4 regions of the Priestia sp. YIM B13491 genome follow, and region 2 is predicted to be linked to each of the others. Evidence: riboswitches for the same ligand, from Rfam matches in the RefSeq annotation. Region 2 holds a riboswitch; each other region holds the start of a gene.
The links. A riboswitch is a leader RNA that binds a small molecule or an ion and turns the genes downstream of it on or off. The one in region 2 is predicted to bind S-adenosylmethionine.
Positions count from the first base shown of each region.

Region 1: another riboswitch for S-adenosylmethionine. It lies ahead of mtnK (S-methyl-5-thioribose kinase); the one in region 2 lies ahead of metE (5-methyltetrahydropteroyltriglutamate--homocysteine S-methyltransferase).
Region 3: another riboswitch for S-adenosylmethionine. It lies ahead of ACFX4E_RS07355 (bifunctional homocysteine S-methyltransferase/methylenetetrahydrofolate reductase); the one in region 2 lies ahead of metE (5-methyltetrahydropteroyltriglutamate--homocysteine S-methyltransferase).
Region 4: another riboswitch for S-adenosylmethionine. It lies ahead of ACFX4E_RS04705 (hypothetical protein); the one in region 2 lies ahead of metE (5-methyltetrahydropteroyltriglutamate--homocysteine S-methyltransferase).

Region 1 covers NZ_JBHZOR010000002.1:272,256-279,925, forward strand. Annotated here, with positions in the region: gene ACFX4E_RS07585 (pyridoxal phosphate-dependent aminotransferase) at 1-969, opposite strand, end outside; gene ACFX4E_RS07590 (carbon-nitrogen family hydrolase) at 1,082-1,864, shown strand; SAM riboswitch class I at 1,956-2,106, shown strand; gene mtnK (S-methyl-5-thioribose kinase) at 2,242-3,414, shown strand; gene mtnA (S-methyl-5-thioribose-1-phosphate isomerase) at 3,450-4,508, shown strand; gene ACFX4E_RS07605 (hypothetical protein) at 4,644-4,808, shown strand; gene ACFX4E_RS07610 (methylated-DNA--[protein]-cysteine S-methyltransferase) at 4,809-5,312, opposite strand; gene ACFX4E_RS07615 (PAS domain S-box protein) at 5,332-7,488, opposite strand.
Region 2 covers NZ_JBHZOR010000003.1:650,974-658,643, forward strand. Annotated here, with positions in the region: gene ACFX4E_RS14535 (helix-turn-helix transcriptional regulator) at 1-196, opposite strand, end outside; gene ACFX4E_RS14540 (hypothetical protein) at 384-518, opposite strand; gene ACFX4E_RS14545 (GNAT family N-acetyltransferase) at 694-1,194, opposite strand; gene ACFX4E_RS14550 (acetate uptake transporter) at 1,339-1,956, opposite strand; gene metE (5-methyltetrahydropteroyltriglutamate--homocysteine S-methyltransferase) at 2,099-4,393, opposite strand; cobalamin riboswitch at 4,543-4,731, opposite strand; SAM riboswitch class I at 4,811-4,921, opposite strand; gene ACFX4E_RS14560 (hypothetical protein) at 5,001-5,252, opposite strand; gene ACFX4E_RS14565 (metallophosphoesterase family protein) at 5,782-6,657, opposite strand; gene ACFX4E_RS14570 (sugar porter family MFS transporter) at 6,916-7,670, opposite strand, start outside.
Region 3 covers NZ_JBHZOR010000002.1:221,578-229,247, reverse strand. Annotated here, with positions in the region: gene ACFX4E_RS07355 (bifunctional homocysteine S-methyltransferase/methylenetetrahydrofolate reductase) at 1-1,763, opposite strand, end outside; SAM riboswitch class I at 1,871-1,977, opposite strand; gene ACFX4E_RS07350 (YkvI family membrane protein) at 2,322-3,356, shown strand; FMN riboswitch at 3,464-3,614, shown strand; gene ribE (riboflavin synthase) at 3,893-4,552, shown strand; gene ACFX4E_RS07340 (bifunctional 3,4-dihydroxy-2-butanone-4-phosphate synthase/GTP cyclohydrolase II) at 4,569-5,762, shown strand; gene ribH (6,7-dimethyl-8-ribityllumazine synthase) at 5,854-6,324, shown strand; gene ACFX4E_RS07330 (hypothetical protein) at 6,767-7,639, shown strand.
Region 4 covers NZ_JBHZOR010000001.1:915,756-923,425, forward strand. Annotated here, with positions in the region: gene ACFX4E_RS04670 (metallophosphoesterase) at 1-707, shown strand, start outside; gene ACFX4E_RS04675 (GtrA family protein) at 866-1,288, shown strand; gene ACFX4E_RS04680 (DUF6044 family protein) at 1,326-3,011, shown strand; gene ACFX4E_RS04685 (glycosyltransferase family 2 protein) at 3,024-4,013, shown strand; gene ACFX4E_RS04690 (hypothetical protein) at 4,122-4,562, shown strand; gene ACFX4E_RS04695 (GNAT family N-acetyltransferase) at 4,643-5,089, shown strand; gene ACFX4E_RS04700 (hypothetical protein) at 5,102-5,398, opposite strand; SAM riboswitch class I at 5,520-5,621, shown strand; gene ACFX4E_RS04705 (hypothetical protein) at 5,685-6,029, shown strand; gene ACFX4E_RS04710 (DUF1540 domain-containing protein) at 6,130-6,288, shown strand; gene alaP (alanine permease AlaP) at 6,606-7,670, shown strand, end outside.

The sequences.
Region 1 (7,670 bases), on a different contig from region 2:
GCCCGCTGGAGATGTAACATCCCAACCAATTTCTCGAAGCCCTTGAATAAAGGTATTGCGTCTAGATTCATAGCGCTTAACTAAATCATTCACACATTGTTGAGATTCTAACAGAGCTGCGGCTGCTGCCTCTTGAACCGCCCCAAAGAGACTGACATACATATGATCTTGAAGAAGATTAATAGCTTCTACAACACTTGCATTTCCTACAGCAAATCCAACTCGCCATCCCGCCATGTTATACGTTTTAGAAAGAGTATAAATTTCAATTCCCGTCTCTTTTGCACCAGGAGTCTGTAAAAAACTGATTGGCTTTTTACCATCAAATCCAATTGCTCCGTAGGCAAAGTCGTGTACCACACAAATATCGTGCTTGGCAGCAAACGCCACGGTGTCTTCAAAAAATTCTGCCGTTGCTACTGCACCAGTAGGATTATTCGGATAGTTTAAAAACATGAGCTTTGCCTGTTCTTTAGCACGTTCACTTATCTCTTCGTATACGGGTAGAAAATGATTTTCAGCCGTGAGCGGCATCACTTCCATCTTTGCCTTTGCAAGCTCTACTCCAGACCAGTAATCAGGATATCCAGGATCGGGAACCAGCACCGTATCTCCAGGGTTTAATAAGCACTGCGGGATTTCTACAAGTCCACCTTTCCCGCCAAACAAAATAGCTACTTCTTTTTCGGGATCCACATCAACGCCATATTCTCGTTTATAAAAAGTCGCAACGGCCTCTTTTAAAAACTGGTGCCCCCGAAATGGAGAATATTTATGATGCATAGGATTAGCACTTGCTTTTTGCAGTGTTTCTACAATATGTGAAGGAGTAGGCTGATCGGGATTTCCCTGCCCTAAGTTAATAACGTCGTGCCCTTGGGCCATTACTTTTCCTACCTTGCCTACAAGTGATGCAAAAAATTGTTTTGGTAAACTTTTTAATAGTTCCGATTGCTCAAATTGTTTCATCATCGCACACCTTCTCAAAAAATTCTTGAAATTCTAGTCACAAATAATATATTGTAATACTCAACTTGTAAAGTCATTTTTTTCAACTACTAAAAAAAGGACGGATGATAAAGTGAGTGTAAAAATTACGTGTTTACAGCTTGATATTGCGTTTGGAAACCCAACTAAAAACCGAAAATATATCGAACAAAAAATGACGGAAGCCCTGAAAGAAAACCCTGATATCCTTGTGCTTCCTGAGCTATGGGATACAGCTTATGATTTGACTCGGCTAGACGAAATTGCAGATGATGAAGGGCAGCAAGCCAAGCAATTAATCTCTCAGTTTGCTAAAACAAACGAAGTAAATATTGTGGCAGGTTCGATTGCGAAAAAAACAGAGCAAGGTGTCACGAATACGATGTATATTTTTGACCGAAAAGGTCGTGAAGTATCACAATACAGTAAACTGCACTTATTTAAATTAATGGATGAACACCTGTATTTAGAAGCAGGAACAGCAAAAAATCTTTTTACACTTGAACAGTCACTGTGCGCAGGAGTTATTTGTTACGATATTCGTTTTCCAGAATGGATACGGGTTCATACTAGCAGCGGAGCAGAAGTCTTGTTTGTTGTCGCTCAGTGGCCGGCTCCAAGACTTGCCCACTGGAAAGCCCTGCTCATTAGCCGTGCAATCGAAAATCAATGCTATGTAATCGCGTGTAATCGTGTAGGCCAAGATCCTAATAACACATTTGCCGGACATTCCTTAGTCATCGATCCGTGGGGAGAAATAATCGCTGAAGCTGGCGATAGCGAAGAACTTTTAAGTGCTGACGTTAACCTGGAACTTGTAAAAGAAATTCGTAAACAAATTCCTGTCTTTACAGATCGCCGTACAGAATTTTATTAATTATGTATTGACAGCCGTTTTTTTGCATGATACGATTTTCACCAGATATCATAAAATATTCAAACAAATCAAAATTGAATAAGTAATCGTACTCTTATCAAGAGTTGGCTGAGGGATTTGGCCCTGTGAAGCCCAGCAACCGACCGTCATTCCATCCTAAGATGGATCACACCCGTAAAACATGTTTTACAAAGGCACGGTGCTAATTCCAACAGAAAGTAATTTTTTCTGGCAGATAAGAGGTTTGAACACTACAATCAAGCCTCTTTCCAACGAAAGAGGCTTTTATATTTTCTAAAATTATAAAAGCCTCCATATATTCTTAAACCTATTAACTTAGTAAACGAATCAGTTTAATAAACTATGGAGGGATTCCGATGTCAACAACAAAAACAGAGAAGTATCAGCCTTTAACAGAAATTTCAGCAATCAAACTTGTGAAAAAGCTAGGTCTTTTTGATGCTACAGAAGCACTGACTGCCCGTGAAATTGGTGACGGTAACTTAAATCTCGTCTTTCACATCATAAATGATCAAACGAATAAATCCATTATCGTCAAACAAGCACTTCCCTATGCAAAAGTTGTAGGCGAAAGCTGGCCTCTATCCTTGAACCGTGCCACAATTGAAAGCAATGCGCTCAAGCAATTCGGTGCATTTACGCCAGAACTTGTTCCCGCTGTTTATTACCACGATGAAACGCTTGCTGTTACGGTCATGGAAGATCTGTCTCATTTAACGATTTCTCGTGCCGGACTTATTCAAGGTGAAAGTTATCCTCTGCTCTCACAGCATATCGGTTCTTTTTTAGGACATATTGCGTTCAAAACGTCTGATTTCGCCTTAAAGCCTCAGGATAAAAAAGAAGAAGTTGTTAAGTACAGCAACCCCGACTTATGCAATATTACGGAAGATTTAGTTTTTACAGATCCTTTTTTTGATATTGATACAAATGAATTTGAAAAAGCGCTGCGTCCTGATGTAGAAGAATTGTGGAATGATAGTGATGTAAAGCTACAAGCAGCAAAATTAAAATATAAATTTTTAACAAATGCGCAAACGCTAATCCACGGTGATTTACATACAGGCAGCATCTTTGCTAGCAGTCAAGAAACGAAAGTGATTGATCCGGAGTTTGCTTTCTACGGTCCGTTTGGATTCGATTTAGGGCAATTTGTTGCGAATTTATTTTTAAATGCTCTTTCTCGAGAAACAAATCGCGAACCGTTATTTGCACACATTACGAACACATGGAACGTATTCAAAGATACCTTTACTGCGCTTTGGCATTCTGAAAGCACTGAACCTTTCGCTAAAGATGAGCGCTTATTACATGAAATTTTAACGCAAACGTGGCAAGATGCTGTTGGATATGCAGGATGTGAAATCATTCGACGTACGATTGGCTTAGCTCACGTGGCGGACTTAGACGAAATTTCTTCAGAGGAAAGAAAAATTAACGCTAAACGTACTGCGTTAAAAATTGGACGCTATTTGCTTCTGCACCAACAAGACGTTTCACCAAATCAATTTGAACATTTACTTCGATAACGAATAATGTACACAATGAAAGGATCGGTATCAGCATGACAAATACACTATCACTTCCGCGCTCAGTGGAATGGAATGAATCATATATTACTTTATTAGATCAGCAGCAGCTTCCTGGCAAAGTTGAATATATTAAGCTGCAAACCATTAAAGACGTATGGGATGCTATCACTACCTTGAAAGTACGCGGAGCCCCTGCAATTGGCATTACGGCGGCTTTTGGTCTTGCTCTTTCTGTGCTTAGCTATGACACAGATTCAGTCAAGGAATTTAACAAAAAGCTAGCTCTTGATCAACAGTATTTAGCTAGTTCACGCCCTACTGCCGTCAATTTATTTTGGGCATTGGAGCGCGTAGCGAAAAGCGCTGAATCCGCTTCGTCCGTTAATGAAGCTAAAACAAAAGTTGTTCATGAAGCTATTCAAATTCAAGTAGAAGATGAAGAAACGTGCTACCGAATTGGAGATTATGCTCTTTCTTTATTTAAAAAGAAAGATAAAATCATGACAATATGTAATGCTGGTTCAATTGCTACAGCTTATTATGGAACAGCCTTAGCACCTTTTCACTTGTCTAAGCAGCGCGATATTCCGCTTGAAGTATTTGCCTGTGAAACAAGACCCGTTCTTCAAGGTTCTCGCTTAACAGCATGGGAACTTCAGCAGTCGGGAGTGGACGTTACGCTGATTACGGATAATATGGCCGCTCATACCATTAAAACAAAAGGAATTAATGGGATTATTGTAGGTGCTGACCGCATTGCAGCAAATGGCGATACGGCTAACAAAATTGGAACATATGGACTTGCTCTTTTAGCGAAAGCATTCGGTATTCCATTTTACGTAGCAGCGCCGCAGTCCACATTTGATTTATCTATTCAAGACGGCAGCAGCATTCCTATTGAAGAACGTTCACCTAAAGAAGTCACACACATTGGGGATACGCAAATTGCTCCAGACGGAATCTCTGTGTACAATCCAGCTTTTGATGTGACGCCAAGCGAACTGATTACGGCCATTATTACAGAGCATGGAATTATCCATGCCCCGTCTTTTGAATCCATTCAAAACGTTTTGCTGCAATCTGCTCAATAAAAAAAGCCGCTGCTATGCGGCTTTTTTTATTGAGCACTGATTTCCACCTGCATTTGTAACACAATTGTAACAGTACTCTCTTCCTTTTCTACATATATTATAGGGGATTTCTTTTGAATAAGGGGGAGAGTAAATATGAGTTCAGAGCAAAAAACGGATAAAAACAAAGCGCTGAATCGTAAGCAGCAATATCAGCTATTCGATTTATCCAAAGATGAAGAACTAAATTCCCTCCCTTCTCCTCAGCAAATTGACGGTGTTTTTGTGCAAGGAGAAGGCTGGAAATTAGACGGTGAATAGTTATTTTAACTCCAGAGCACCTTTTGCTACATTTCTTTCAAGCATTAATAGCTTCTCTTTTATATGAGTTTGCGAGCCTGCATAACCTGTTAAAGCTCCATTTTTGCCAATCACACGATGACAAGGCAAAATAATAGGCAGTGGATTTCGACGATTCGCTTGTCCCACAGCTCTTACGGCTTTAGAGCGATTAACAGACTCCGCTACCTCACTGTAAGACCACGTTTGTCCATAAGGTATATGTTCAAGCGTTAACCACACTTCTTTTTGGAAGTCTGTTCCTTTTATATCCAAAGGCAAATCAAATGTTAGCGTGCGCCCTTCAGCATAATCCTGCAGCTGTCGCTTCGCTTCTTTCACATGGTGATAATCCTCGTCATGGACAAGTTTTTTAAGCTGCTCATTATGATCATCGCTATCAAACCAAATATGTTGAACCCCTTTTTCCGAGGCTACAATATAAATTTTCAAATCAGAAAATAAATTCATTTCTCCATAGTACATACTTGCTTATCCTTTCTATTTAGGCTGGAAGAATAACATGAAAAGCTGTGCCTTCTCCTATTTTGCTTTCCACTTCAATGCGCCCTTTATGTTCTTCGATAATTTTATATGAGACCATCAAACCGAGTCCCGTTCCTTTTTCTTTTGTCGTATAAAATGGTTCTCCTAAGCGCTTGATGCGCTCTTCGGGCATTCCGTCTCCTTGATCTCGAATGGAGACCGTCACGTAGTGCGGCTCTGTAGAGGAGACATCAACAAAAATTTTTCCTCCGTTTGACGTGACTTCAATTGCATTTTTAATGACATTTATTAGTACTTGCTTAATTTGGTTCGGCTCGCAGTATACCATTGGCAGCTGAGGGGACACACTTAGTTCAAACTGAATATTTTCTAAAAGCGCCTGAGCATTTAATAAATCGATCGTTTCTTTAACAACCGCACCTAAATTTTTCTTTTCAAACTTTACTGCCTGTGGCTTAGCGAGTACTAGAAACTCTGTAATAATGGTTTCAATTCTTTTTAATTCGGATTTAATAATATCAAAATAAAGAGAATGATCTTCTTGAATGCTGCTTTCTAACAGCTGAACAAACCCTTTTAAAGCTGTCATCGGGTTGCGGATTTCATGCGCAATCCCAGCTGCTAACTGTCCGACTACTTGAAGCGTATCCGATTTTCGAATCTGCTCCTGCATTTGATTTCGTTCCGTTACGTCTCGTAAAAGCGTCATATATAGACCTGGCAAGATATCTTTTTTCGTGGAAAATTCGATATTTTTAACTTTTTCGTTCCCCGTAACGTACGTAATCTCTCCTTCAGCTTCCCCTTTTTGCTCAATCGTTTCTTTATGCTCAATGACCGCATCTAAATTCGCTGAAGAAATAAAATCCTCCATGGAGTGCGCACAAATCTCCTCTTTGCTGAGTTCTAGAATATCACAAAGAGAAGAATTTACATCAATAATATTTCGCTTGCCGTCCCATAAAACTAACCCATCGATCGAACCATTAAAAATCTGTCTGAATTTCTCTTCGTTATTTCGAAGCTCCTGTTCGATTTTTGTACGTTCACTGATGTTTCGAAAAATCGTTAAATGGTCTCCTTCTATAATGCCTTTTTTCCCTGTGAATTCCAACTGCTTGATTTCTCCATTTGGCATGTAAAAAGGAAGCTGATTACGAATTTCTCCTTTTGTTTGAAACGTTTGGAGCACCTTTAACGCACTAAAGCTTTTTGTATCGATAAACGTATACAAATTGCTTCCAATTAATTTGTTTAACGGCAGCTCAAACGTACGCGAAGAAGCAAGATTAGCGTTCAAGATTTCACCATCATCTCTCCAAATCAAGATCGCTTCAATCGCATTTTCAAAAATAGCCCTGAAATTTTTTTCGCTTCTCAACAGCTGCTGCTCCATCAGCCGTTTTTCCGTCACGTCTCTCATAATGGACATATAGTATTGACTGTATATATTAGCCGTTGTGGTAAATTCAAAAAAAGTAACGTCTCCATTTTCGAGCCTGATCGGTAGCTCGCCGCTTGTCTTTCCTTCTTGATGCAGAGTTCTCCATAATTTTTTCACCTTATAATGATAAGTAGGTTCTACAAGCTCTTCTAATGTTTTGGTTAGAAGCTGTGCTCTTGTATAATTTAATCGTTCGCAAAATGAAGGGTTCGCGTCGATAAGCTGACCCGTTCGATCAAAAATGACAATTCCGTCTACCGCTTCATTAAATACATCCATAAACATATGATGACTAATAAACCGTTCATTTTCCATCATTTTGTGCTGCGTAATATCCCGAAATGTACACACAATAATGCCCGACATGTGACTATGTTTGTGTGAAGTAAATTCAACATGCTTCATCATGCCGCTTCGAAGCGTCATCGCGCCTTCATATTTGAAATAGCTTTCTTCTAAAAGTGCTGGATAATATGCTTCAATCATGTCATACGGAAAATACATCAGAAAATCTTTCATTTGATACGTTAATAGCTCATCCTTTGTTTTTTCAAACAGCCCGCAGGCTGATTCATTTGCATTTATAACTTGAAAATACTCATCAAATACGACAATGGCATCTAATACGTCATTAAAAATAGCTCGTAGCTGCTGTAATTCATCTTGCTGCTTTTGCGCAGCTTCAGATGTTAATTCTCTATGTGGTGACATGCTCATTGCTCCTTTCTTTTGCACTTCCCATTTCCCCACCTTTTATCTATAGACTTAATATTCTACAAGATTTGCTTTTTACCTTTTTAAAATTAGGCACGTTTATTCAAAATGCGACATTTCTTCACATTATCCCGCTATTTAGAAATGGAGCATGAATAAAAGAGGCTGAGACATAACAA
Region 2 (7,670 bases):
ATTTATGAAATAAAAACAGCTCATCTACTGTTGCTCCAAGCTCTGTAGCAAGTTGAAAAGCTAGCGTTAAGCTTGGATCATACTTATTGTTTTCAATTGCATTAATCGTTTGTCTCGATACGCCGCATACTTTTGCCAGTTCGTCTTGAGACATCCGTTTGCTTTTACGCAGTTCTTTAATTCGATTTTCCACCATTCATCACTCATCTCTAAAATGTAAAAAACTTTTTACATCCATATCTTATATTATTTTTCTTGTTACTGTCAAATATGTTTGACAAGTCAATGTCTCTTACCTACCTAAAAAAGAGATTGAAACATAACGAGATTGATCCAGTCTAAAGACGAAAAAATGAGAAAAATGATTGAGTATAAATCCCTTGTTACACCGCCGTTGATTTCCGTGCAAGGCTTCGCTTTCCGCGGGCGGCCGCTGAGCCTCCTCGTCGCTTTCGCTCCTGCGGGGTCTCACCTGTGCCGCTTTTCCCGCAGGAGTCTTCGCCTTGCCCTTCAATCAACCGCTAGAAGCAACGAAATAGATTAAACACCTGTTCACCCTCTCAATAAAAAAGCCGTACTTATTCATGTCAATACCACCTTTACTTTTACATATTTATAATAACTACACAGAAATTAATATAAAAAAGCACAAACTCCTTAAAGGAAGCTTGTGCTTTTTTATTTCGTTGTTTGTTAAAGCTTCTTACTCATATTAAACCACTGCACGCCTGCATGCTGAGATTCGGCAACGCCTTGATTGATATATCCGTTTTTTTCGTAAAACGGAATCAATTCTTCTTTACATGTTAAAGTAACCGTTAAACGCTGTTTGTTCCGCGCTTGTTTTTCAAACTCTCTTAGCAACATACTGGCAATTCCTTTGTGATGATGCTTGGGATTTACGACAATTCCTAAAATGCTTTGATAACCGCCTGTCTCAGGGTTCGAAATCGTTTTTTCAAACAAATCATCCGTAATAAACGGAGCTGAAATGACGGGACCGTTCACATATCCGATTATTTCTTCATTTTCTTGGGCGATGATAAACGTATCAGGAATGGTGTTGATCCGCGTGATAAATGCATGTTCTGAGGCAGCTTCTTCAGGTGTAAAGCCTTTGTTTTCTAACGTAATTAATTGGTTTAAATCTTTTTCATCCACTTGTCTTATAATCATTGAAACGTTTCCTCTCATTATGTATTTCTCTTTTTTCTCTAAAAGCTTCTATTACATATAACTATCTCTTTCTACTATATATAAAAATGCCCAAACAAAAAAGGATTGACCTCTGCATCATACAGAATTCAACCCTAGTTCGCTTTTTAATTAACATCTTGATTATTTGATAAATGCTCCAAACGGCTTGCCCACCGGAAGCACAACTCGACCGTAGTGAGTATTTAATACAGCCGCTGCAGATCCATAGAATGAAAACAGAGCAATCAATAGCTCTGACACTGCTGCTAGTAAGTGCGTGTATTCATATGCCACACCAAATGTACTTAGCGATAATCCAATGAATAAGAAATCAATTAACACAAAAATAATAAATAATACTTTATGAGTGCCCATTGCTCCAACTGTCATAAAAACGCTGAAAATCAAGTAGCCGACAAAAGCAAATGCGAGCTGCTTCGGATCCGCTTCTTTTGCGAGCGCTTCCCCAAATGCTCCAAGCTGAATAAGCCATGTCATAGCTACACCTAGCCAAAATAATCCGAAGGCACCAAAAGCAGTTGCGCCGAAGGTATTATTATGTTTGAAATCTTGCATAGACGCGATTAACTGTCCTATTCCGCCTAAAAAAATCGCCCATGGCAATACCAATGAAACACCATCGGTTACCCCAAGCTTTTGAAACGATGCAACAAGTGTTACCATGGCAAGTCCGAATAGACCTAGCGCTGATGGATCCGCTGTTACAATTTTAACGTGCTGCGTGCTGTTGTTACTCATGTTGTACCTCCCTGATTTTAAAAACACCTTTAAAAAGATACAAAAATGTACGGGAAGTGTCAATGGATATTTTTGGCCTTTTAAAATCCCATAAGACCAAGCAGTGTAGCGGTTACACTGCTTGTCCTTTAATTTCTTATTATTAAACGTTTTGTAATAAATTTTTTCTGGTTTGTTTTGCAGACTCAACCATCACTTTTAAAGCTTCAACCGTCTCGCTGATTCCTCTTGTTTTAAGGCCGCAGTCGGGATTAATCCAAAATAATGCAGGATCAAGCACCTTTAGAGCACGGTCAATGTTTCGCTGAAGCTCTTCAAGCTTCGGTACACGCGGGCTGTGGATATCATATACGCCAAGTCCAATTCCTTGATTATACGTATGTTTTTCAAACGCATAAATTAATTCGCCGTGGCTTTTAGATGTTTCAATAGAAATCACGTCGGCATCCAGCGCTTTAATCGCATCAATAATTTCTTCGAATTCCGAATAGCACATATGCGTGTGAATTTGCGTCTCGTTTTGCACCGATACCGTCGCTAGTTTAAATGCATACACCGCAGCATTTAAGTAACTGTTCCAGTTTTCTCGTTTTAACGGCAATCCTTCACGCAGCGCCGGTTCATCTACTTGAATCATTGAAATGCCCTGACTTTCAAGTGCTTCTACTTCTTTTCTAAGAGCAAGCGCAATTTGATTTGCCACGTCGTAGCGCGGGATATCATCACGCACAAACGACCAGTTTAAAATCGTAATCGGACCCGTCAGCATTCCTTTAACCGGCTTATTGGTTAGAGACTGTGCGTAGACCGTTTCTTTGATCGTCATCGCCTGCTCATACGATACATCTCCGTAAATAAGCGGCGGCTTCACGCAGCGAGAACCGTAAGATTGCACCCAGCCAAACTTCGTAAACTGAAAGCCTCCTAATTTCTCACCGAAGTATTCGACCATATCCGTACGCTCAAACTCTCCGTGCACAAGGACATCTAAGCCGATGTCTTCTTGAATTTCAATCCATTTTTTTATTTCCTCGTTAATGTACGCTTCATATGCTTCATCGCTTAACTCGCCTTTACGCCATTTTAGACGCTCTTTTCGCACTTCTTTTGTTTGCGGAAAGCTTCCAATCGTTGTCGTTGGAAGAAGCGGCAGTTGAAACGCTTCTTGCTGAACGCGCTGACGCACGTCAAACGGCGCTTGTCGCTCTGCTTTATAGCTGTGCAGCTGCTTCAGCTCTTTTTGCACGTCTTGATGATTTCGAAAAGATGATCCATTTAATGCTTGAATTGCCTGCTTGCTTACGCTTATTCCTTCTTCTATTGCTTCTTTTCCTTGCTGCGCCGCTTTTGTTAACAGCGTAATTTCCTTCAGCTTTTCATCTGCAAAAGAGAGCGCATTTTTCAATACTGGATCAATCGTCTCTTCATTTTTCACCGTGACAGGAACATGTAGTAGACTTGATGAAGGCTGCAGGATCAAACGATCTTTTGATACGGCTTCTTCAATTTCACTGATCGTTAAAAGCTGCTCGTCCAAATTTTCACGCCAAATGTTTCGTCCGTCAATCACTCCTGCTGCCAGCACTTTATCACTCGGAAAACCATATTTATTAAGAGCCGTGAGATTTTCGCCTCGGTCATGCACAAAGTCTAAACCGATTCCTTCAACAGGAAGAGACACAACTTCTTTGTAGTGATCAACGCTGTCAAAATACGTTTGCAAAATGATTTTTACATTCGGTGCCGCTTCCTTCAAAGTTTGATAGACTTCTGTGTAAAGTGCCAGGTCTTCTTTTGATAGCGTTGTAGATAAAATCGGCTCATCTATCTGTACCCACTCTACTCCTTCTGCCTGAAGCTCAGCTAAAATAGTCGCATACAGAGGAACAAATTGTTCAACTATTTCTTTAAACTCATTTTTTTTATATCCTTTTGACAGTTTCACAAATGTTACTGGACCTAAAATCACGGGCTTGCCTTCAATATTCAGCTTCTGTTTTGCTTCTTTGTAAAACTGAAGCGGGCGATTTTCTACAAGAGACGGCGTACATTCCTCAAGCTCTGGTACGATGTAGTGATAATTTGTGTTAAACCATTTTGTCATCGTAGAGGCTACCGCACCTTTTGTTCCTCGGGCGATGTCAAAATACGTTTCAAGCGATACCGGTCCTCCGTCATAATCAAAGCGCTTTGGCACTAGACCAAACATAGTCGCTGTATCTAGCACGTGATCGTATAAACTGAAATCGCCGACTGGAATCAATTCAATTTCTGCATCACGCTGTTTTTTCAGATGCCCTAGACGAAGAGATTCAATTTCCTGCAGAAAGATATCTTTCTCTAGTTTTCCTGCCCAAAACTGCTCAAGCGCTTTTTTCCATTCTCGTTTTTCACCAATTCTTGGATAACCTAAGTTTGAACTTTTTACACTGCTCATTTTTTCCACTCCCTGTATATTTTTTATCGGTAAACTAAAAAATCTCTCTTTTCGAAATGAAAAGAGAGATGATACGCATACTTAACTAAAGTTGAGATAGCCTGTTTTTCTCAACACGTATTCCTCACTCCTCTCTATATCCCGTAGAGCTTAAGTGCATACAACAGGCAGGTCTCCTGACTTAGGTTCATCGCTTCTTATCCCTTCCCATTTCAACATGAAACAGTGGTTAATAAGTTGCTCCCCATTACAGTGGCGGGACCGCGCCGGCTTTTCACCGGTCTTCCCTTTTAAGCTGCGTACATTCGTTACACAGCACCTGATGCATTTTTATAAAATTGTTCATTCAAAACATATTCACATAAAATAAAAAGCCTCTCTATCACGAATAGAGAGGCATAGTATCTATGAAATCCTCTCTTATCTTTCAAAGCTGTACGCTTTGCAGGATGTAGCACCTTTTCAACAAGAATGTTAAATGGTTGCCGGGCTTCACAGGGCCAGTCCCTCCGCCTCTCTCAATAAGAGTTTTAATTGTTTATAATATTTTGAATGTAGAGTCATTTTAACACCTTAGATTTATGTTGTCAAAAAAATTTTTAAAAAATCAGTTTTCAGGAGGTGCTGACGCTAATTTTTGCCTTAACAATTTGTAATCATCTTTTCGATGTGTTTCAATTAAATCTTTTGCTCCCTGGTGATATCCTGACGAATAGATATACTCTACCGCTGTTTCGATAAGCTTTCTTTTTTCTTCGGCACACTCCCGGTCCATTAAGGGGAACAGTCTACCTAAAAGGTCATTTAAATCTTCCTTGATAAAACGATCAAGTCCTTCTTGCATCTTTTCGTTTGCCATGATTGCTCCTCCATTTGCTGTGTATGTTCTAAGCCTCTATAAGCAGGCATTTCACTGTAAATGTTAAGATAAAGTTAAGTCATTAAACAGTATATCAAGTGAATGTTTTTCTTTAATTACATATGTAATACAAATATATGACAAATATAGAGAATATATCATCATTCATTATCTATTATAACGTTTGACTTAGCCTTCTGCTACAAGGTTTCGTTAAGAGTTATGCACATTTTTCCAAAAGAGGTTGAGACATAACGAAATGAATTCAATCTAAAGGCAAATGGGATACATGAGCTGAATCCCTTGTGACAACGCAGTTGATTTCCGTACGAGATTTCGATTTTTGCGGGAGTCTTCGTCTTGTCCTCCAATCACCTGCTAGAAAGACCTATACACATGAAACCTACGTTTACCCTAACCAAAAAACGAACCACTAATCACACATCTTGATCGATGATTCGTTTCACTTCGTCTAAAACCCTTTTGTTCCAGCCTCTTTTTTTGAACCTAGCTTTCTACTTTCTTGTTTTTACAAACAATTTCTTCGAGGTCGTCCAAAATCCTTCCAAAGAAGAGGTCCTAAAATGTCGTACCTGCTTACAAAAAACTCCGTAAAATTATAATTGTTTAAAATTAAAGGCGGCTCAAAATCAAGGGGGGCACCGGCGCCTCCTGACAATACAAAATCAGTGCCTCTTCCAAGCGTAAACGACCCGTTTCTGTTTTTTCTAATAAACTGCTCGTCATACGCATGCACGTGGCTGACTAACACTTTTTTCACGCGGTGTTCTTGAATTAAATCAAAAAATTCTTGACTTTGAGTAGTCGTTACAGGAAACCCTTCAAGGTTTGTCCACCGGCCAATATTTGGCTGGGCATGCATAGCTAAAACGGTATTACGAGGAGCATCCTCCAGCTGCTGCTCTAAATAATTCAGCTCTCTATCTGTAAATCCATATATTTTATTCTTGGGACTGATAATATTATTTAGTGCGATGCATCGGAAGTTGAAGACAGGAATATCGATGACCCAGTGTACTTTTCCGATAGTAGCTCTGAAGTTTTCTAGGTTGCTTTCCTCAAGGTTTAATTCATCATGATTCCCTACGCATACAAACATAGGAATGTTTGGTGCGATTTTTTCAACAACTTTAACAAAATGCTCCAAATACTCTTTTTTCCCTGTATAGACGGTGTCTCCCCCATGAATAATAAACAGCGGGTTCAATTCTACCGCCTTTTTTAACACAAGCTCAAATTCACCGCTCATCGTGTAACAATTATCGTTTGGTCCGTCACCTCTGCTGTCGCCCATAAAAACAAAGTTAAATGGATCTCTCGGGTTTAATTGTTTAATTCTTTGCTTTAATAACTTTTCAGAACGTTCATGAAGCGTCAAATTCATCAACTAGTTAATCCCCCTATTAATAAATAAATTTAGTTAAAAGTAAACAAGCTTACTTATTTATATGAGAAATTGTTGATGAAGGTCACTACCTTCTTGTAAGCAGAACGCACATTTAAATTAGTTTCCATAGCCTATCTATCCTTTTATTTTGTTAAGCACTGATAGGACAACATAAAAGCTAGAATCCTACTAATCTAAAAAAGAACCCCTTGCTGAGATAGCAAAGGGTTCTTACAAGTTGAGCGTTCACCATAATCAAACGTACTTATTACGCTCAACCGGACTTAAAGACTTCCTTGCAGACCGAGCTGCCATGTCCGTTTCAATTTGCTCTAGGCTGCGTCCTTTTGTTTCAACAACTACAAAACGTATGAAGAATAATCCGAGAATACAAATGATCCCGAACGTTGAAAAGATAACGCCCAAACTAAACTGATCAGCTAAAATTGGGAACACAAGCCCTACTGCCAGCGATCCCGTCCAGTTAAAAGCAGATGAAATCCCAGCACCGATTCCGCGTACAGAAAGCGGGAAAATTTCTCCTACAATGATCCACGTAAGCGGCGCCCAAGAAAACGCATAGCAAAGGATAAAGCAGCAAAGAGCAATTAACGTAACCCAGTTAACAACGACTTCATTAACGCCTAACGCTCCTAGAATAGCCGGTGTGAAAAATGAAAGAGCCATACCCGCGCCGCCAATCGTAAGAATGGTACGGCGGTTGAATCTATCGACAAACTGCAGAAAAATAAGTGTTGTCACGACGAAGATTACCCCAACAATAACCGTAAAACCAGCAGCTACCTGCGGCGCTAAACCAACTTGACGAGCAATGCTTGTTGCATAATAAACAATTGAGTTTGAGCCTTGAACCTGCTGAAAAGTTGCCATTCCGACACCGATAATTAAAGCTAGACGAAACTTTTTATGAAACAGCTGTTTAATTCCTGATTGTTCATGAACAGCTACGCTTTCAATTTCAGACACTTCAGCTTCCACTTCAGCTGTTG
Region 3 (7,670 bases), on a different contig from region 2:
ATAAACGGCGTAATTAAGTAAATACCGTCAAAAAGCTCATATGCTGTATCAATTAAGTTTTTTGCAATCGCAAGACCTTCGACTTCACCGCGAATTCGGTCATTTCCCGTTGCGTCCATGCGTTCTAGAATATCTTCTGATAATTTAATTCCAGGTACTTCATGGTGAATAAATCGAGCATTTCTCGCGCTTGTTAACGGCATGATCCCGATGTATACCGGTGTTGTTAAATGTTTGGTTGCTTCATATACCTCTTCAATTTGCTTAGTTGAATAGAGAGGCTGAGTAATGAAATAGTGAGCCCCGCAGTCGATTTTCTTTTCCAAACGCTGAACGGCTCGGTCTAAGTGACGCACGTTTGGGTTAAAGGCAGCTGCGATGGAAAAATTGGTTTTTTGACCAAGTGGTTTACCCGAATAAGATAGTCCTTCATTAAATTGAGCGATTAAACTAATCAAGTCAAATGAAGATAAATCGTAGACCGAAGTGGCGCCAGGGAAATCGCCAACTTTTGACGGATCACCGGTAATTGCAAGCACTTGATTCATTCCTAGCGTATGAAGTCCCATTAAATGAGATTGAAGTCCAATTAAATTTCGATCGCGACAGGTAATATGAATAAGCGGTCGTGCTTTTGTTTCTTGCTGCATCAGTGTTGCCATTGCCAAGTTGCTGATGCGAGGTGAGGCAAGAGAATTATCAGCTAATGTAATAGCATCTACGCCGACTTTATCGAGTGCTTTTGCTCCTTCTAAAAATTTCGTCGGACCCAGCTGTTTAGGCGGATCTAGCTCGACGATAACCGAGCGGCGCTTCTTCACAATTTCATGCATATGAGGTTTATCCTGCTGCTCACGCTCTTGAACCGTAACGGCTGGTCTCATTTTAACGACTTTACTTGTAATCGGAGGCAGGTCTTTTAAGGCAGATGACATAGCGCGTACGTGAGCTGGTGTTGTACCGCAGCATCCTCCAATTAAGCGAACCCCTTGTTCGCGGAATAAACGTGCGCTTTCTACAAAGTAGTCTTCATTCGTTTCATACTCCAGCTTTCCTTCCACATACGCAGGAAGGCTGGCATTAGGGTAAGCAGATAAGAAAGCACGATCAGGAAGCGGTACTTCTTCAAGAGACTGAATCATATGGTAAGGACCTAAACGGCAGTTTAGCCCGACAACATCTGCTCCTAAGTCTTCTAATTCTTTTAATGCATCTGCTAAAGGACGCCCATCTTGCAGTACGCCAATATCATGCAGGGAAACGTGGGTAATAATAGGCTTATCCGTTTCTTTTCTTGCAAGTGTAAGAACGGTTTTTAATTCTTCGAAATCATAGTATGTTTCAAACAAAAGTCCATCCACGCCTTCATTTAAAAGCCAAAACATTTGTTCACGAATGCTTCGCTTAACTTCTTCTAAACTAATAGCGTTTTTTTGGAAAGAACGAATTCCGCCGAGTGTACCAACCACGTAAGCCTGATCTTTTGCAGCTTGTTTCGCTAATTTTACACCAGCAACATTGATGTCTTTGACTGAATCTTCTAATCCATAACGGGCAAGTTTTTGATAATTAGCAGCGTACGTATTTGTTTGAATAACGTTTGCACCAGCTTCTACATAGGCTCTGTGAATACGAGAAACCTCTTCTGGTTTGGTGATGTTTAGTTCTTCAAAACAGCTGTCAATACCGTGTGAGTAAAGGAGGGTACCAGTGGCACCATCCCCAATTAAAATTTTAGACTTTAAATCTTCAAGTAACCCCATGTCAAAACCTCCTTAAATTGTTCCGCTTCTATTTCACGAGTGATTCGTTTTATGCAATATGCCGATAAAATAGAAAAAGTCTTCTTAAGAAGAAGACTTTTTTCGCCTTCTTATCTTCCAAGCAATAAATTGCTTGCTGGATTTAGCACCATGTCTCTAACGACTGGTTGCTGAGGTTTCAAAGGGCCAGTCCCTCCACCTCTCATGATAAGAATCAATTGTATATAATTGAAACATATTTTTTTAAATAGAAAGAATACTTATTTAATAATTTATCTGATTTTTAGAAATTATACAACAGTAAATTGTGAATTTCCAGCAAATATTGAGGAAAATTTAAAAGCTAAAGGGAAAATATCCGTATATTTTGTTTGGAAATGACTGTTATGTTAGGGGTTAAGGAGTTTTTTGTGAAAAATACAAAAAGAAAATGAAAAATAAAAAATAAACGAAAAGGCACAAGCGCTGGGATATGCGTAGATTTACACGTAAAAAGGCTCGTCTTTTTTTTACCGTTTCTACATATAGTGAACTATGAAGGGTAGAAGGGTGATGGGCATGAAAAGGTGGAAACTCACGCTGCAGGTTGCTGCTACGTATGTAGGCACTGTTGTAGGAGCCGGTTTTGCAACAGGCAAGGAAATCGTTCAATTTTTTACACAGTACGGGGAACTTGGAATGGTCGGGATTTTGGTCAGCGGCTTGTTTTTTATTTGGCTAGGTTCGAAAATGATGCTGCTTTCGCACGCAATTGGGGCTTCTTCTTATCAGCAGCTTAATACATATTTATTTGGTGATGTGCTTGGAAAAGCGGTAAACGGTGTAATGATTGTCATTTTATTTGGAGTAACTTCAGTCATGCTAGCGAGTACGGGAGCAATAGGAAAAGAACAGTTCGGGCTATGGCCTCCTGTTGGGATGATTTTTACAATTGTTTTAACTTATATATTTATCGCCAAAGGAATTAACGGTATTTTAATGGTTAATTCTCTTGTTGTGCCGATGATGCTTTCATTTGCTTTTATCATCTTTGTGCCAAATATCAGCTATTTCTCACTGATTCAAACGAAGCCGGATTTAACGCTCGTCACGCAGTGGAAGTGGGCGGTTAGTCCCTTTTTATATATTTCCCTAAATCTAGCTTTGGCTCAGGCTGTTTTAGTTCCATTAGGAAGCTCCGTGAAAGATAGGAGCGTGATTAAAAAAGGGGCCGTAATAGGAGGATGTGTACTTACGTTTATGCTTGTTTCTACTCATCTTGCCCTTTCCAATTTGCCTTATTCATTTCAACTTGATATTCCGATGAGTGCCGTTGTTAAAAATATCTCAGCGTGGGTGAATGTTTTATTTACGGTAGTTGTGTTAGGCGAGATTTTTACTACATTGATTGGAAATGTATTTGGAATCGCTAAGCAGATTCAGTCATTTCTTCCCCTGAATGACAAACAAGCTTTTGCATTTATTATCTTGGCTTGCTTTATTATTGGGCAATTCGGATATGCCCAGCTTCTTGAGTTTTTGTATCCGATATTTGGCTATATTGGACTAGCTTTTGTATGGATGCTATGTATTAAAAAAGAAAAAATAAGCTAAAAGCTGGATTTTAAAGAATAGATGTGAAAAAACGAAGTTAAATGATGTGACAAGTCGATTTTACTTTGCTATAATGTAAAACAAATAAGACTCTAGCAGTCGAATATATTATCCTTCGGGGTCGGGTGTAAGTCCCAACCGGCGGTGATAAAGCGTATGCTTTTAAGCCCGTGACCCGTTTTCATACGATGTATGTTAGCGGTGGATCTAGTTAAAATCTAGAGCCGACAGTAAAAGTCTGGATGGGAGAAGGATCAGGAAGCACAGTTGTTTTTTTGTGTTGAATTAATAAGGGACACGCTTGCCTTTTTTAAAGCTACCCTTGTTTTTATACACAAAATATAACTGTTTATTTCGTATACAATTAGCGGAATTTTGCATAGATAAAACTGATTCAGCTCAGCCGACCCTTTGGACATTTGTTCAAGGGGCTTTTTTATTTTCAGTGGTTGGGGGAAAGATAAATATGAAAAAAAAGCAGCTGCTATTTCAAAACGGTATAAGAAGTTGGAATAGCGCCAAGGCAGGTGAAGAAAATGTTCACGGGTATCATTGAAGAAATTGGAAAAATAAAACGTATTCAAAAGGCCACAGAAGCAATTGTTCTTACGATTGATGCGAAGACCGTGTTAGAAGATGTGAACTTAGGGGACAGTATTTCAGTTAACGGCGTGTGTTTAACCGTAACGGCTTACTCTCAAAATGAATTTACGGTCGATGTCATGCCGGAGACGATTAAAGCAAGTACCCTTCAGCTTCTAACCGTTGGATCACGTGTTAACTTAGAGCGGGCGATGGCTGCAAATGGCCGGTTTGGAGGGCATTTCGTTAGCGGACACGTTGATGGAATTGGAACCATTGTAAGCAAAACACGCAAAGGAAATGCCTTTTATTATGAAATTCAAGTCGATCCTGAACTTCGTGAATTTATGATGTTAAAAGGATCTGTTTCCGTAGACGGAACAAGTCTTACTATTTTTGATGTCAGCAACCAATCATTTACTATTTCTCTTATTCCCCATACGGTGCTTCACACAGTCGTAGGAGACAAACAGCGAGGAGACAAAGTGAATATTGAATGCGATATGTTAGCTAAATATATGCATCAGATGATGACAAATAAGTCAACTCCTGGCGCCTCGAATCGTTCAGGTAACATGAAGGATTTATTGCAGCAGCATGGTTTTACAAATTAACAGTGAGGTGAAAGAGATGTTTCATAAAGTAGAAGAAGCCATTGAAGAGTTAAAAAAGGGAAAAGTGGTTATTGTATGCGATGATGAAGATCGAGAAAACGAAGGAGATTTTATTGCATTAGCCGAAAAAACGACGCCTGAGGTTATTAACTTTATGGCTACTCATGGAAGAGGATTAATTTGTACACCTGTTAATGAAGAAATTGCACATAAATTGAATCTTCACCCGATGGTAGCGAACAATACGGATGTACATGGAACAGCATTTACAGTAAGTATTGATCATATTTCAAGTACAACAGGTATCAGTGCATACGAACGCTCTGCTACCGTTATGGCTCTTGTGAATGAAGCGACGGTACCAAGTGATTTTCAACGCCCAGGACATATTTTCCCATTGATTGCAAAAGACGGGGGCGTTCTCCAGCGTGCAGGTCATACAGAGGCTGCTGTTGATTTAGCAGTATTAGCAGGAGGAAAGCCTGCGGGTGTTATTTGTGAAATTATGAATGAAGATGGAACAATGGCACGCGTACCGGATTTAACAAAAATTGCAGAGCAATTTGATTTAAAAATGATTACAATAAAAGATTTGATTGCCTACCGCCGCAAACATGACCAGCTTATTAGCCGTGAAGTAGAAGTGAGCTTACCTACGGCATTTGGTGAGTTTAAAGCTGTAGGATATACAAATAAACTTGATAATAAAGAACATGTGGCTCTTATCAAAGGTGATATTGATCATAATAGCCCCGTTCTCGTTCGCGTTCACTCTGAGTGTTTGACTGGAGATGTGTTTGGTTCTGAACGCTGCGACTGCGGTCCTCAGCTTCACGCAGCTCTTACGCAAATTGAAGAAGAAGGACGCGGCATTCTGCTGTATATGCGTCAAGAGGGCAGAGGGATTGGCTTATTAAATAAGCTAAGAGCATATAAGCTGCAGGAAGAAGGATACGATACCGTAGAAGCGAATGAAAAACTCGGGTTTGCTGCAGATTTACGAGAGTATGGAATCGGTGCTCAAATCTTAAAAGACCTTGGAGTCAAACAAATGAAGCTTTTAACGAATAACCCTCGTAAAATTACCGGGCTAAAAGGCTACGACCTTGAAGTGGTCGAGCGAGTACCTCTTCAAATGCCGGCAGTGGATGCCAATAAAAAATACTTAGATACAAAAGCTAAAAAATTAGGTCATTTATTACATTTATAATTTTACACTTTTTTTCGTTATAACAAGTGAAGCTAATTCATGAAAAGAAATGTAAATAACTATATATTAATACTAGCAGGAGGAACAAAAGATGAATCATTTATATGAAGGAAATTTAGTAGGCACAGGATTAAAAATTGGAATCGTGGTAGGGCGTTTTAATGAATTTATTACAGGCCGTTTACTTAGTGGAGCAGAAGATGCGCTCAAACGTCACGGCGTAGCTGATGAAGACGTAGACGTGGCTTGGGTGCCGGGCGCTTATGAAATCCCATTAATCGCCAAAAAATTAGCTGAATCTAAAAAATATGATGCAGTGATTACGCTAGGAACCGTTATTCGAGGAGCTACTCCACACTTTGATTTTGTATGTAATGAAGTAGCAAAAGGCGTTGCATCTCAAAGCTTACAAACAGGCGTGCCAATTATCTTTGGTGTATTAACGACTGAAACAATTGAGCAAGCAATTGAACGTGCAGGAACAAAAGCAGGAAATAAAGGATGGGAAGCTGCAGCATCAGCTATCGAAATGGCTAACCTTTCAAAAATGATTGAAGGATAATAGATACGATTTCAGTTTTTATAAGCTGAAGAGTTAAAAGAGGCTGAAACAAAAGTATGTTAGTTAAAGAAAGATCCGAACGATGAATCGTTCGGATTTTTTCATTGGTAGGGTGAACGCAGGTTTCGTGTATGTAGTGGCTTCTAGCTGTAGATTAAAGGGTCAGGCGAAGACTTCTGCGGGAAAAGCGGAAGAAGTGTGACCCTGCAGAAGCGGAGGAGGCGAGGAGGCTTCGCGGCCGCCTGTGGAAAGCGAAGTCTTGCTCGGAAATCAACTGCAGTGTAAAAAGCGATCCATACTATCTTATGTATCCCGTTTGTTCGTCTTTAGATTGGATTGATGTAGTTATGTCTCAAGCTCTTTTAAATAGAAGCTAGCTATGTATAATTTGGCTAAAACGTCTTACTCTAAGTAATAATTAGGTCGTAAAAGGGAGACGTCTATGCCTCATTATACTGCTTTTTTTGCATTGATTATTATCAGCACAGCCGTTTTGCTTACAGTATTCATACGTAAAAAAGATAAAAAGCTAGTCGTTTTGCTTTTTTTTATCATTGGAATGGCTTATATACTAGAATATGTTGTATTTGTGTTGTTTGAAAGTTACGATTACGATCCCGATTTTATGACCAATGAATATTTTGATAATTTGTTCGGGTCCTTAACTTCTCAAGCGTTTGCTTTTCCAATCATGGCTATGGTGGTAGCTGCTTATCAATTGAAATTTCGCTATATTTTAATTACTTCAGCTATGTTTATGGGGATTGAAGAATTATTTTTACACTGGGATATTTATACACATCACTGGTGGAAAACAGTCTATACAGGCGCTTTAATGACTATAGGCTTTAGCATTTCAAAGATTTGGTATGTATGGCTAACAGAACGGTATATGACATTTGTGCATTACGCTACATTTTTTCTCGGGATGCTCGCCATTACTTCTACTATTATGTTTATGCTGTTAGCATATTTTCATAATAATTGGTTTTATACAGGATGGTTTGCGTCGGCTACTCATGATTCCGTAAATGCAACGATGATTTACGTTTGTGTTGTTACGGTTCTCCTCGTTTGGAGTGTAGCCAAAGAATTTTTTGTTGGAGCTGCAATGATTATAGCGGGGCTGCGTATAGTAGATATTTTACTGATTCACTATGGGGTTTTGCTGGTATCTATTACCACTTCACTTGTTCTTTTTACGCTTCTACAAGCGGGTGCATTCATTCTGAGCGTTATGCTTCAAAACTTTATCATGAAAAATTGTTATGGGACAAGCAAAAAAGACGTTGCGTTTCCAGCGAAGAACTACTAAGATAATACGTAACTCAAATAGTTTAGTTCAA
Region 4 (7,670 bases), on a different contig from region 2:
CACTGTACGGGAAAAACAGATGGGGGATAGAAGTGAATGAACAGCTTCTTTACAATACGTTAAAATCTTATCCGCAAGTCATTACATTTTCTGGCCATACCCACCATCCGTTGGACGATCCTCGTACTATTTTTCAAAGAGATTTTACATCTCTTGCAACGTCTTCTGTTCGGTATATATGGCCTGGTGCCGGATATTTACAAGGTGAACTTCCTCCTGGCTACCGAGATGTGAGTCAAGGTCTTCTTGTAGAGGTTTATAATCGAAAAGTAGTCGTTAAAAGGCGAGATTTTCACGCAAATAAGTGGACGGGAGAAGCGTGGGAAATTAACATACCTGCAGATGCAAAAAAGTTTCACTACACGAATGAACGAGATTTAGTAAAACCGATTTTTCTCCCAAGCTCTACTATTTCTGTTATACAAGAAAAAGCTTCATCGAATCAGCTGTATATCCAGTTTACGCAAGCGGTGGATAATCTGATGGTTCATTCTTATCGCATTACCGTCAAAAATAAACAAACTGGAGAAGTGGTCAAAACATATAATGCATTTTCTCAATATTACAGCGATCCCGTTCCGGATGTTCTAAGTCTTCCGTTATCAGGTTTACAGCCTCATACTGCGTATCAAATAGAAGTAGCGGCAGTGGATGCGTTTGACAATCAAAGCGACCAAAAATTAATCATTGAAGGCTCTACTAAATAGCTAAAAGAATCCTGGTTTTTATTGATTCTTTTAGCTTTTTTTCATCTGTTTTTAATGTTATTTTCATTAGATTTTTAAGTGGAGTTGCTACACTGAAACTGTATTTAAAGTCATAATATGTAATTTTCATGAAAGTATTAAAATCAAAAGGAGTTTGTATGAAAGGATCTTTTGTACGTTTTTTAGTAGTAGGGCTGGTCAATACAGCAGTAGGTCTTTCCATTATGTATGTGCTGCTTCATATTTTTCATCACTACTGGGCAGCAACGTTTATCGGAAACGCAGCAGGAGCAGTCGTCAGCTACGTGTTAAATCGAATATTTACGTTTAAAAGCGGAGTTCATTTATCTACAAGCATACTGCGTTTTATTTTGGTTATTGGCGTTTGCTACGGCTTGTCTTACTATATTGGACTGCAGTTCTCCAGCTGGTTGTTGCATCAACTTCCTGCTGCTGTGCATCCGTTCAAAAAAGATGTCGGTATATTAATCGGAACAGGTCTGTATACGCTTTTAAATTATACGGGTCAAAAATACTTTGTATTTAATGCAAAAAAAGAAGCAGTCGTTGTACACGATTAGCTTTTAGTAATTATGAAATGGAAATAGGTGTTAACAGATGAAGAAAGAAACAGCTATGAATAAAGAAAAAACATTGCTTATTATCGCTTTCCTTTTACTGCTTGCGTATGTATCCCCTATGTTTTTGCTCGGGGAAAACTCACATATACGCGTGCATGATAATTTAGACTCAAATATTACGTGGTATAAAGTTCTGCATCGAAGCGGAGAGCTGTTTGGCTCCAGTCATGCCGTATTGCCTCAAATCATTAACGGATTGCCGAGGAATACGTTTGGAACAGAATTCAGCGGTATTCAGTGGCTGTATGGTTTGTTTCCTACCATGCTGGCGTACAGCCTCAGCCAAACGATTACGCGTGTATTTGCTTTAATTGGAATGTATTTATTATTAAAAAAGCACTTTATTAAAAGCGAGGATGCTTATGCGATTCGAGTGCTTGTATCACTTGCTTTTGCACTTACGCCTTTTTGGCCTTCGGGCATGCTGAGTACATTAGGACAGCCGCTGGCGCTGTGGGCATTTTTAACCATTCGAAACCGCGAAGGAACGTGGAAGGAATGGCTTACACTTTTACTGCTTCCGTTTTACGCGAGCTTTGTGCTAGGATTTTTCTTCTTTTTAACGGCGATGGGGCTGCTATGGCTAAGAGATGCGGTGAAAAAACGAACGTGGAATATTCCTTTTTTAAACAGTATTGCAGCGATGACCGCTGTATTTCTGCTCATTGAATACCGGCTTGTTGATTCTCTTTTATTTCCCGAGGCCCCGACGAGTCGAAATGAATTTTTAAGCTCTACTCTAAGTTTCGGACATTCCGTTCGCCTTGCTTTTAAGAACTATACGCTTGGGCATACGCATGTAATGACGCTTCATACCTTTGTGATTTTACCGCTTTCTTTTATCGTACTTTGGATCGTTGCTCGGAATCAGAAGGGGAAGCTTGAAAAAACGTTTTTGCAGTTATTTATTCTTAATCTACTACTGTCGATTTGGTATGCGTTTTGGTTTTATAAAGGATGGGAGCCGCTAAAAGAAAAATATCAGCTTTTTAATACATTTAACTTTGCTAGATTTCATTTTTTACGCCCGCTCATTATTTATTTGATGTTTGCCGTTGGCGGCTATGTTTTATGGAAAAGGGGCAAGGCGTGGAAAAAGTTTGTGTGGGTGTGTTTGGTTTTACAGCTGCTTGTGTTGTTTATAGCGAATCCTGAACTTTATTATCGCTACAATCACGAGCCGTCAGTCAAAGAATTTTATGCTGTCCATCAATTCGATGAAATCAGCAGATATATAGGGAAACCTCAATCATCTTATCGGGTAGCAAGCATTGGGCTTCATCCATCAATTGCTCAGTATAACGGCTTTTATACGCTCGATACGTATAACAACTTCTATCCGTTAACGTATAAACATGAGTTTCGCAAAATCATTGCCAAAGAGCTTGATAAAAATAAAAAGTTAGAAAGTTACTATGATCACTGGGGCAACCGCTGCTATGTGTTTGTTAGCGAGCTAGGGAAAAAATATGATTACCGAAAAGACTCAACGAAAAAAATCCGTCATTTGCAGCTTAATATCAGCCAATTTAAAAAAATGGGCGGTCGCTATATCTTTTCAGCTGTGCCAATTGAAAATGCTGAAAGTGACGGTTTGCACTTTTTAAAAGCGTTTAACGATAAACAGTCCGCTTGGAAAGTGTATGTATATGAAGCAAAGTAAGGGGGCAATAACATGAACAGACCTATTTTAACAATTGTTGTTCCATGTTACAACGAAGAAGAAGTATTCACAGAAACATCTTTTCAATTAACTACTGTAATAAAAGAACTGATAAATGAACGTCTTGTATCAAGTGAAAGTACCATTTTATTTGTAGACGATGGAAGCAAAGACAGCACGTGGTCGCTTATTGAAAAAGAAAGCTGCAGCAATTTGTTTGTAAAAGGGTTGAAGCTAGCGCGGAATGTAGGACATCAAAATGCTTTGCTGGCAGGACTAGAAGCAGCCCATAAGCAATCTGACTGCGTCATTTCCATTGACGCAGATTTGCAAGATGATATCAGCGTTATTCGTACTTTTGTAGAGAAATATTGGCTCGGGTATGAAGTCGTATATGGTGTTCGAGACAGCAGAGAAACCGATACATTTTTTAAACGAACCACGGCAGTAGGGTTTTACCGTTTTATGAATAGGCTAGGAATTCAGCTCGTTCAAAATCACGCCGATTTTCGTCTCATGAGCAAACGTGCTCTTGGTGAACTTATGAAATATAAAGAAGGCAACGTCTTTTTACGAGGCCTTGTACCATTAGTAGGATTTCGCTCCACGGAAGTCACATATGACCGCAAAGAACGGACAGCGGGCGAATCAAAATATCCCCTAAAGAAAATGCTTGCTTTTGCATTCGACGGGATTACATCTTTTAGCGTAGCGCCGATACGCTTATTGACGCTGCTTGGAGGAGCTTCTTTTCTCTTTAGTATTGCGTTTGGTATTTATGCGCTGATTCAAAAATATTTAGATCATACGCAAATCGGCTGGACGTCTCTTATTTTATCGATTTGGCTTGTAGGCGGCCTGCAGCTAATGGGAATGGGTCTTGTCGGAGAATATATTGGCAAGATTTTTAACGAAGTGAAACAGCGTCCTAAATATGCGATTGAAAGAGATTTATATACAAAACACTCATTAGCCAAACAAAAAGATTTGCTTATGCATTAATTTAAGAAGCTTCTCCTAAATGGAGAGGCTTTTTTGTTAAAGCGTTTATCATAATTTTTAAGTGAACAGGAAATGCTACTACTAAAATTTCTAAGGAGATCAGAATCTATGAAAAGACTATTTTATACAGTCAGCACTTTTTGTTTTGTTTGGCTTGCTTTTGCAGCCATTCATGTCAGCGCTCTTTCGATTGAGAAGCTTCCAATGAAGAAATCATCTGAACAATGGTCAGTTGAACTCACAAAAGCGAGCATGACGGGAGATAATCAGCTAAAGTGGAAAAATAACGTCTATCATACATATGGATTAACCGTTGAAAACATTGGAAAAGACGTAGAGCGCGTGCAGGTCCAAGCTTTTCGGCACGAAGGAAAAAATAAGGCGAAATACAGCTTGTTTTCTCCTATTGAACGGTCTAACTTAAGCAAAAGCGGTCAGCGTTTTCGCTATGCGAATTTTGCTGTTCCTGGAAAAGCGGCAGGTTTAGACATTATGATTAACTGGACGGACGAACGAGGCAATCATCAAGAACATTTTGAATTTAAATAAAAGTCTTCGCTTAGGCGAAGACTTTTTTTGCAGGAATTTATCCTCGTATGTGGAAAACGAACACGAAAGGAGAGATCGTAATGATTGCAAAAGCTACTGAAGAAGAAATACAAGAAATTCGGAAAAAATCTGCTGATGCGCTGTTTGAAGGAACAATGAAGCAGTTTCATCCGTCAGCAGAACGCGTAAATGAACTAGTTGGTAGTGCCCTTGAAAAAGGCTGTTATTATTTAGTTTCAAGACAAGAAAATAAACTCGCAGGCTGGGTTCTTATCGGCCCATCTGCCGACTTCTTTTCAAAAGAAGAAATTGGCTTTATCTACGAATTATATGTTGTACCGGAATACCGCGGGCAAGGTCTAGCCAAGCCGTTAATGCAAAAAGCAATTGATGAATTGTCTATCAAAGGATACCCTGAAATCAGACTCAGCGTTCATGCTGGGAATTTTGCACAGCATGTGTATCGTGAACTTGGCTTTGTAGATAAACAAATATCAATGAGCTTCCAAGTGGCAAAACGTCCGTAACGTTGATGAATGTCAGCGAGTCCATAAAACATAAGATGTTATACATGCGATGAGGTTCGGTAATGAAAGTAAAAGTAAATAAGTAGCCCAAACGGAACCTTTATCTAGTACTTCAACGGCTCCTCCACCTGTATTGTCTGAAGAGGGGGGATCTTCAAGCGCGTTCATAATCAAAGCCGCCGCTGCTAAAATAATCCCTCCAATGCTTCCGGTTGTTTTGACAATTGCAATATGGAAAGTAGATGAAAAAGCAATAGTAAGAAGCAGCAGCAGGCTTCCCAAAAAAGCAGATAACAGATATCGTTTCATGTGCTCACCATCCTTTATGAAAGCATACCATATTTTACTTCTTTTTTCTTTTTATTGAAAAGCTATTGACGTAACCTACAAAACATATTAGAATAGTCAGAAATAATTTAAAAACGAAATATTCTTATCTAGAGAGGTGGAGGGACTGGCCCTTTGAAGCCTCAGCAACCACAATTATTGAATGGTGCTAATTCCAGCATAGCCTAGCTCTGATAGATAAGGAGAGGAATCTTTTTCTATGATGAAACCCTCTTCTTAGGAAGAAAAATTTCGTGTGGAAAAGGTGATGACATTGAACAATAGACAAACAACGTTAAGCACTGATGATTATTTAGATCTATACTTATTAGCCAAAGAAATAAAAGACGAAACGTGGCAGCAGGAAATTTTAGCTGCGCTAAAAACGCAGCAAAATCGTTCATTTGAAGACAAACAATCCGCCCTCGTTCAAGAGATATGGGAAGATTTTAAACAGTTAAATGAAGATATTTCTTTTACGTATCGCTTGATTCAAGAAGAGCCAACTAACGAACAATTTCAGGCTAAATTAAGCCGCTTGAGAGAACGGCGGATCACGCTGAGCCGTGAGTTATATTTAGCTAAAAAACAGTATGTTGAACACACGCAATAAAAAGATCCGCTTGATAAACAAGCGGTTTTTTTACGTGTAAATGTTAGAAGCGTTATATTTCGGGTAGTAAATAGATAAGACAAAAAAAGGAGGGATAACAGTGGCCCAAGGTGTATTATGTGAAGTGAATGAGTGCATGTATTGGAAATCCGGAAATAAATGCAGTGCAGAGTCCATTTACGTTGTGAGTCCTGAAAGTAGTCACCATGTTTCTGAAACGGAAGAACCTGGCTGTAAAACTTTTGAACCCGCGAGATAAATGCTAGTTTTTATAAAAAAGCATAAAATGAACGATGCGCTGACGGAATTGAGTCGGCGTTTTTCTATTTTTAAAAAAATACTATTACTTAGGTGCAATAATAAATACATAGTAAAAAAGCAGTGTCTACGTCTAATTGTGTGTTTAAACAAAATGATACGATAATTTTTTTGTTTTTCGACAAAAGAAAAGTGAGAGAAAGGTGATAGAATACAAATATACAGCCTAGCTGTCTTTTAGCACAAACTTATATGAAAGCGCTAACAAAAAGGCTGTGTTCATCTCGTTTTGACAGATTGGAAAAAGGGGAGACGTTTATGCAGGGGAAAACTCAGGGGAAAGAATTGAAACGCGGGTTAGAAGAAAGGCATGTGACGCTGATGTCCTTAGGAGCAGCCATAGGGGTAGGGCTGTTTCTTGGATCTGCATCTGCTATTAAATTAGCAGGGCCGGGAATATTATTGGCGTACGGATTTAGCGGAATGATTATGTTTTTTATTATGAGAGCACTTGGGGAAATGGCGATTCAAAAACCTGTTGCAGGTTCATTCAGCAAGTACGCGCGCGACTATTTAGGGCCGCTTGCTGGTTATTTAACAGGTTGGAACTACTGGTTTTTATGGGTTGTAACATGTATGGCTGAAATTACAGCCGTTGGTATTTATATGGGATATTGGTATCCGGATGTACCAAACTGGATTTGGGCGTTATCGGCGCTTGTCATCATGACAACAGTTAACTTCTTAGCTGTTAAGGCATATGGTGAACTGGAATTTTGGTTTGCACTTATTAAAATTTTAGCGATTGTGTTAATGATTGCCGTTGGATTATTAATGATTGTGTTTGGAATCGGCAACGGCGGCGTTGCGACTGGTATTAAAAATTTGTGGGACAACGGCGGACTGTTCCCGAACGGATTCAAAGGTATTTTGCTGTCGCTGCAAATGGTCATGTTTGCGTATTTAGGAATTGAAATGATCGGCGTTACCGCGGGAGAAGTGAAAAATCCGGAAAAATCTCTAGCAAGAGCGATTGATTCTGTCTTTTGGCGTATTCTGATTTTCTACGTCGGTGCGTTATTTGTCATTATGTCGATTTATCCGTGGCAAGAAATTGGTTCACAGGGAAGCCCGTTTGTATTAACATTTGAAAAAATCGGCATTCCAGCGGCGGCTGGTATCATTAACTTTGTTGTACTAACAGCAGCTCTTTCTTCTTGTAACAGCGGTATTTTTAGTACAGGCCGTATGCTGTTTAACTTAGCAGAACACGGAGAAGCGCCAAAAGGATATGGCCAGCTTACAAAAGGCGGCGTACCGGGAAAAGCTGTTTTAGCATCAGCAGGTGCGCTATTAGTCGGAGTAGCGTTAAACTACATTGTG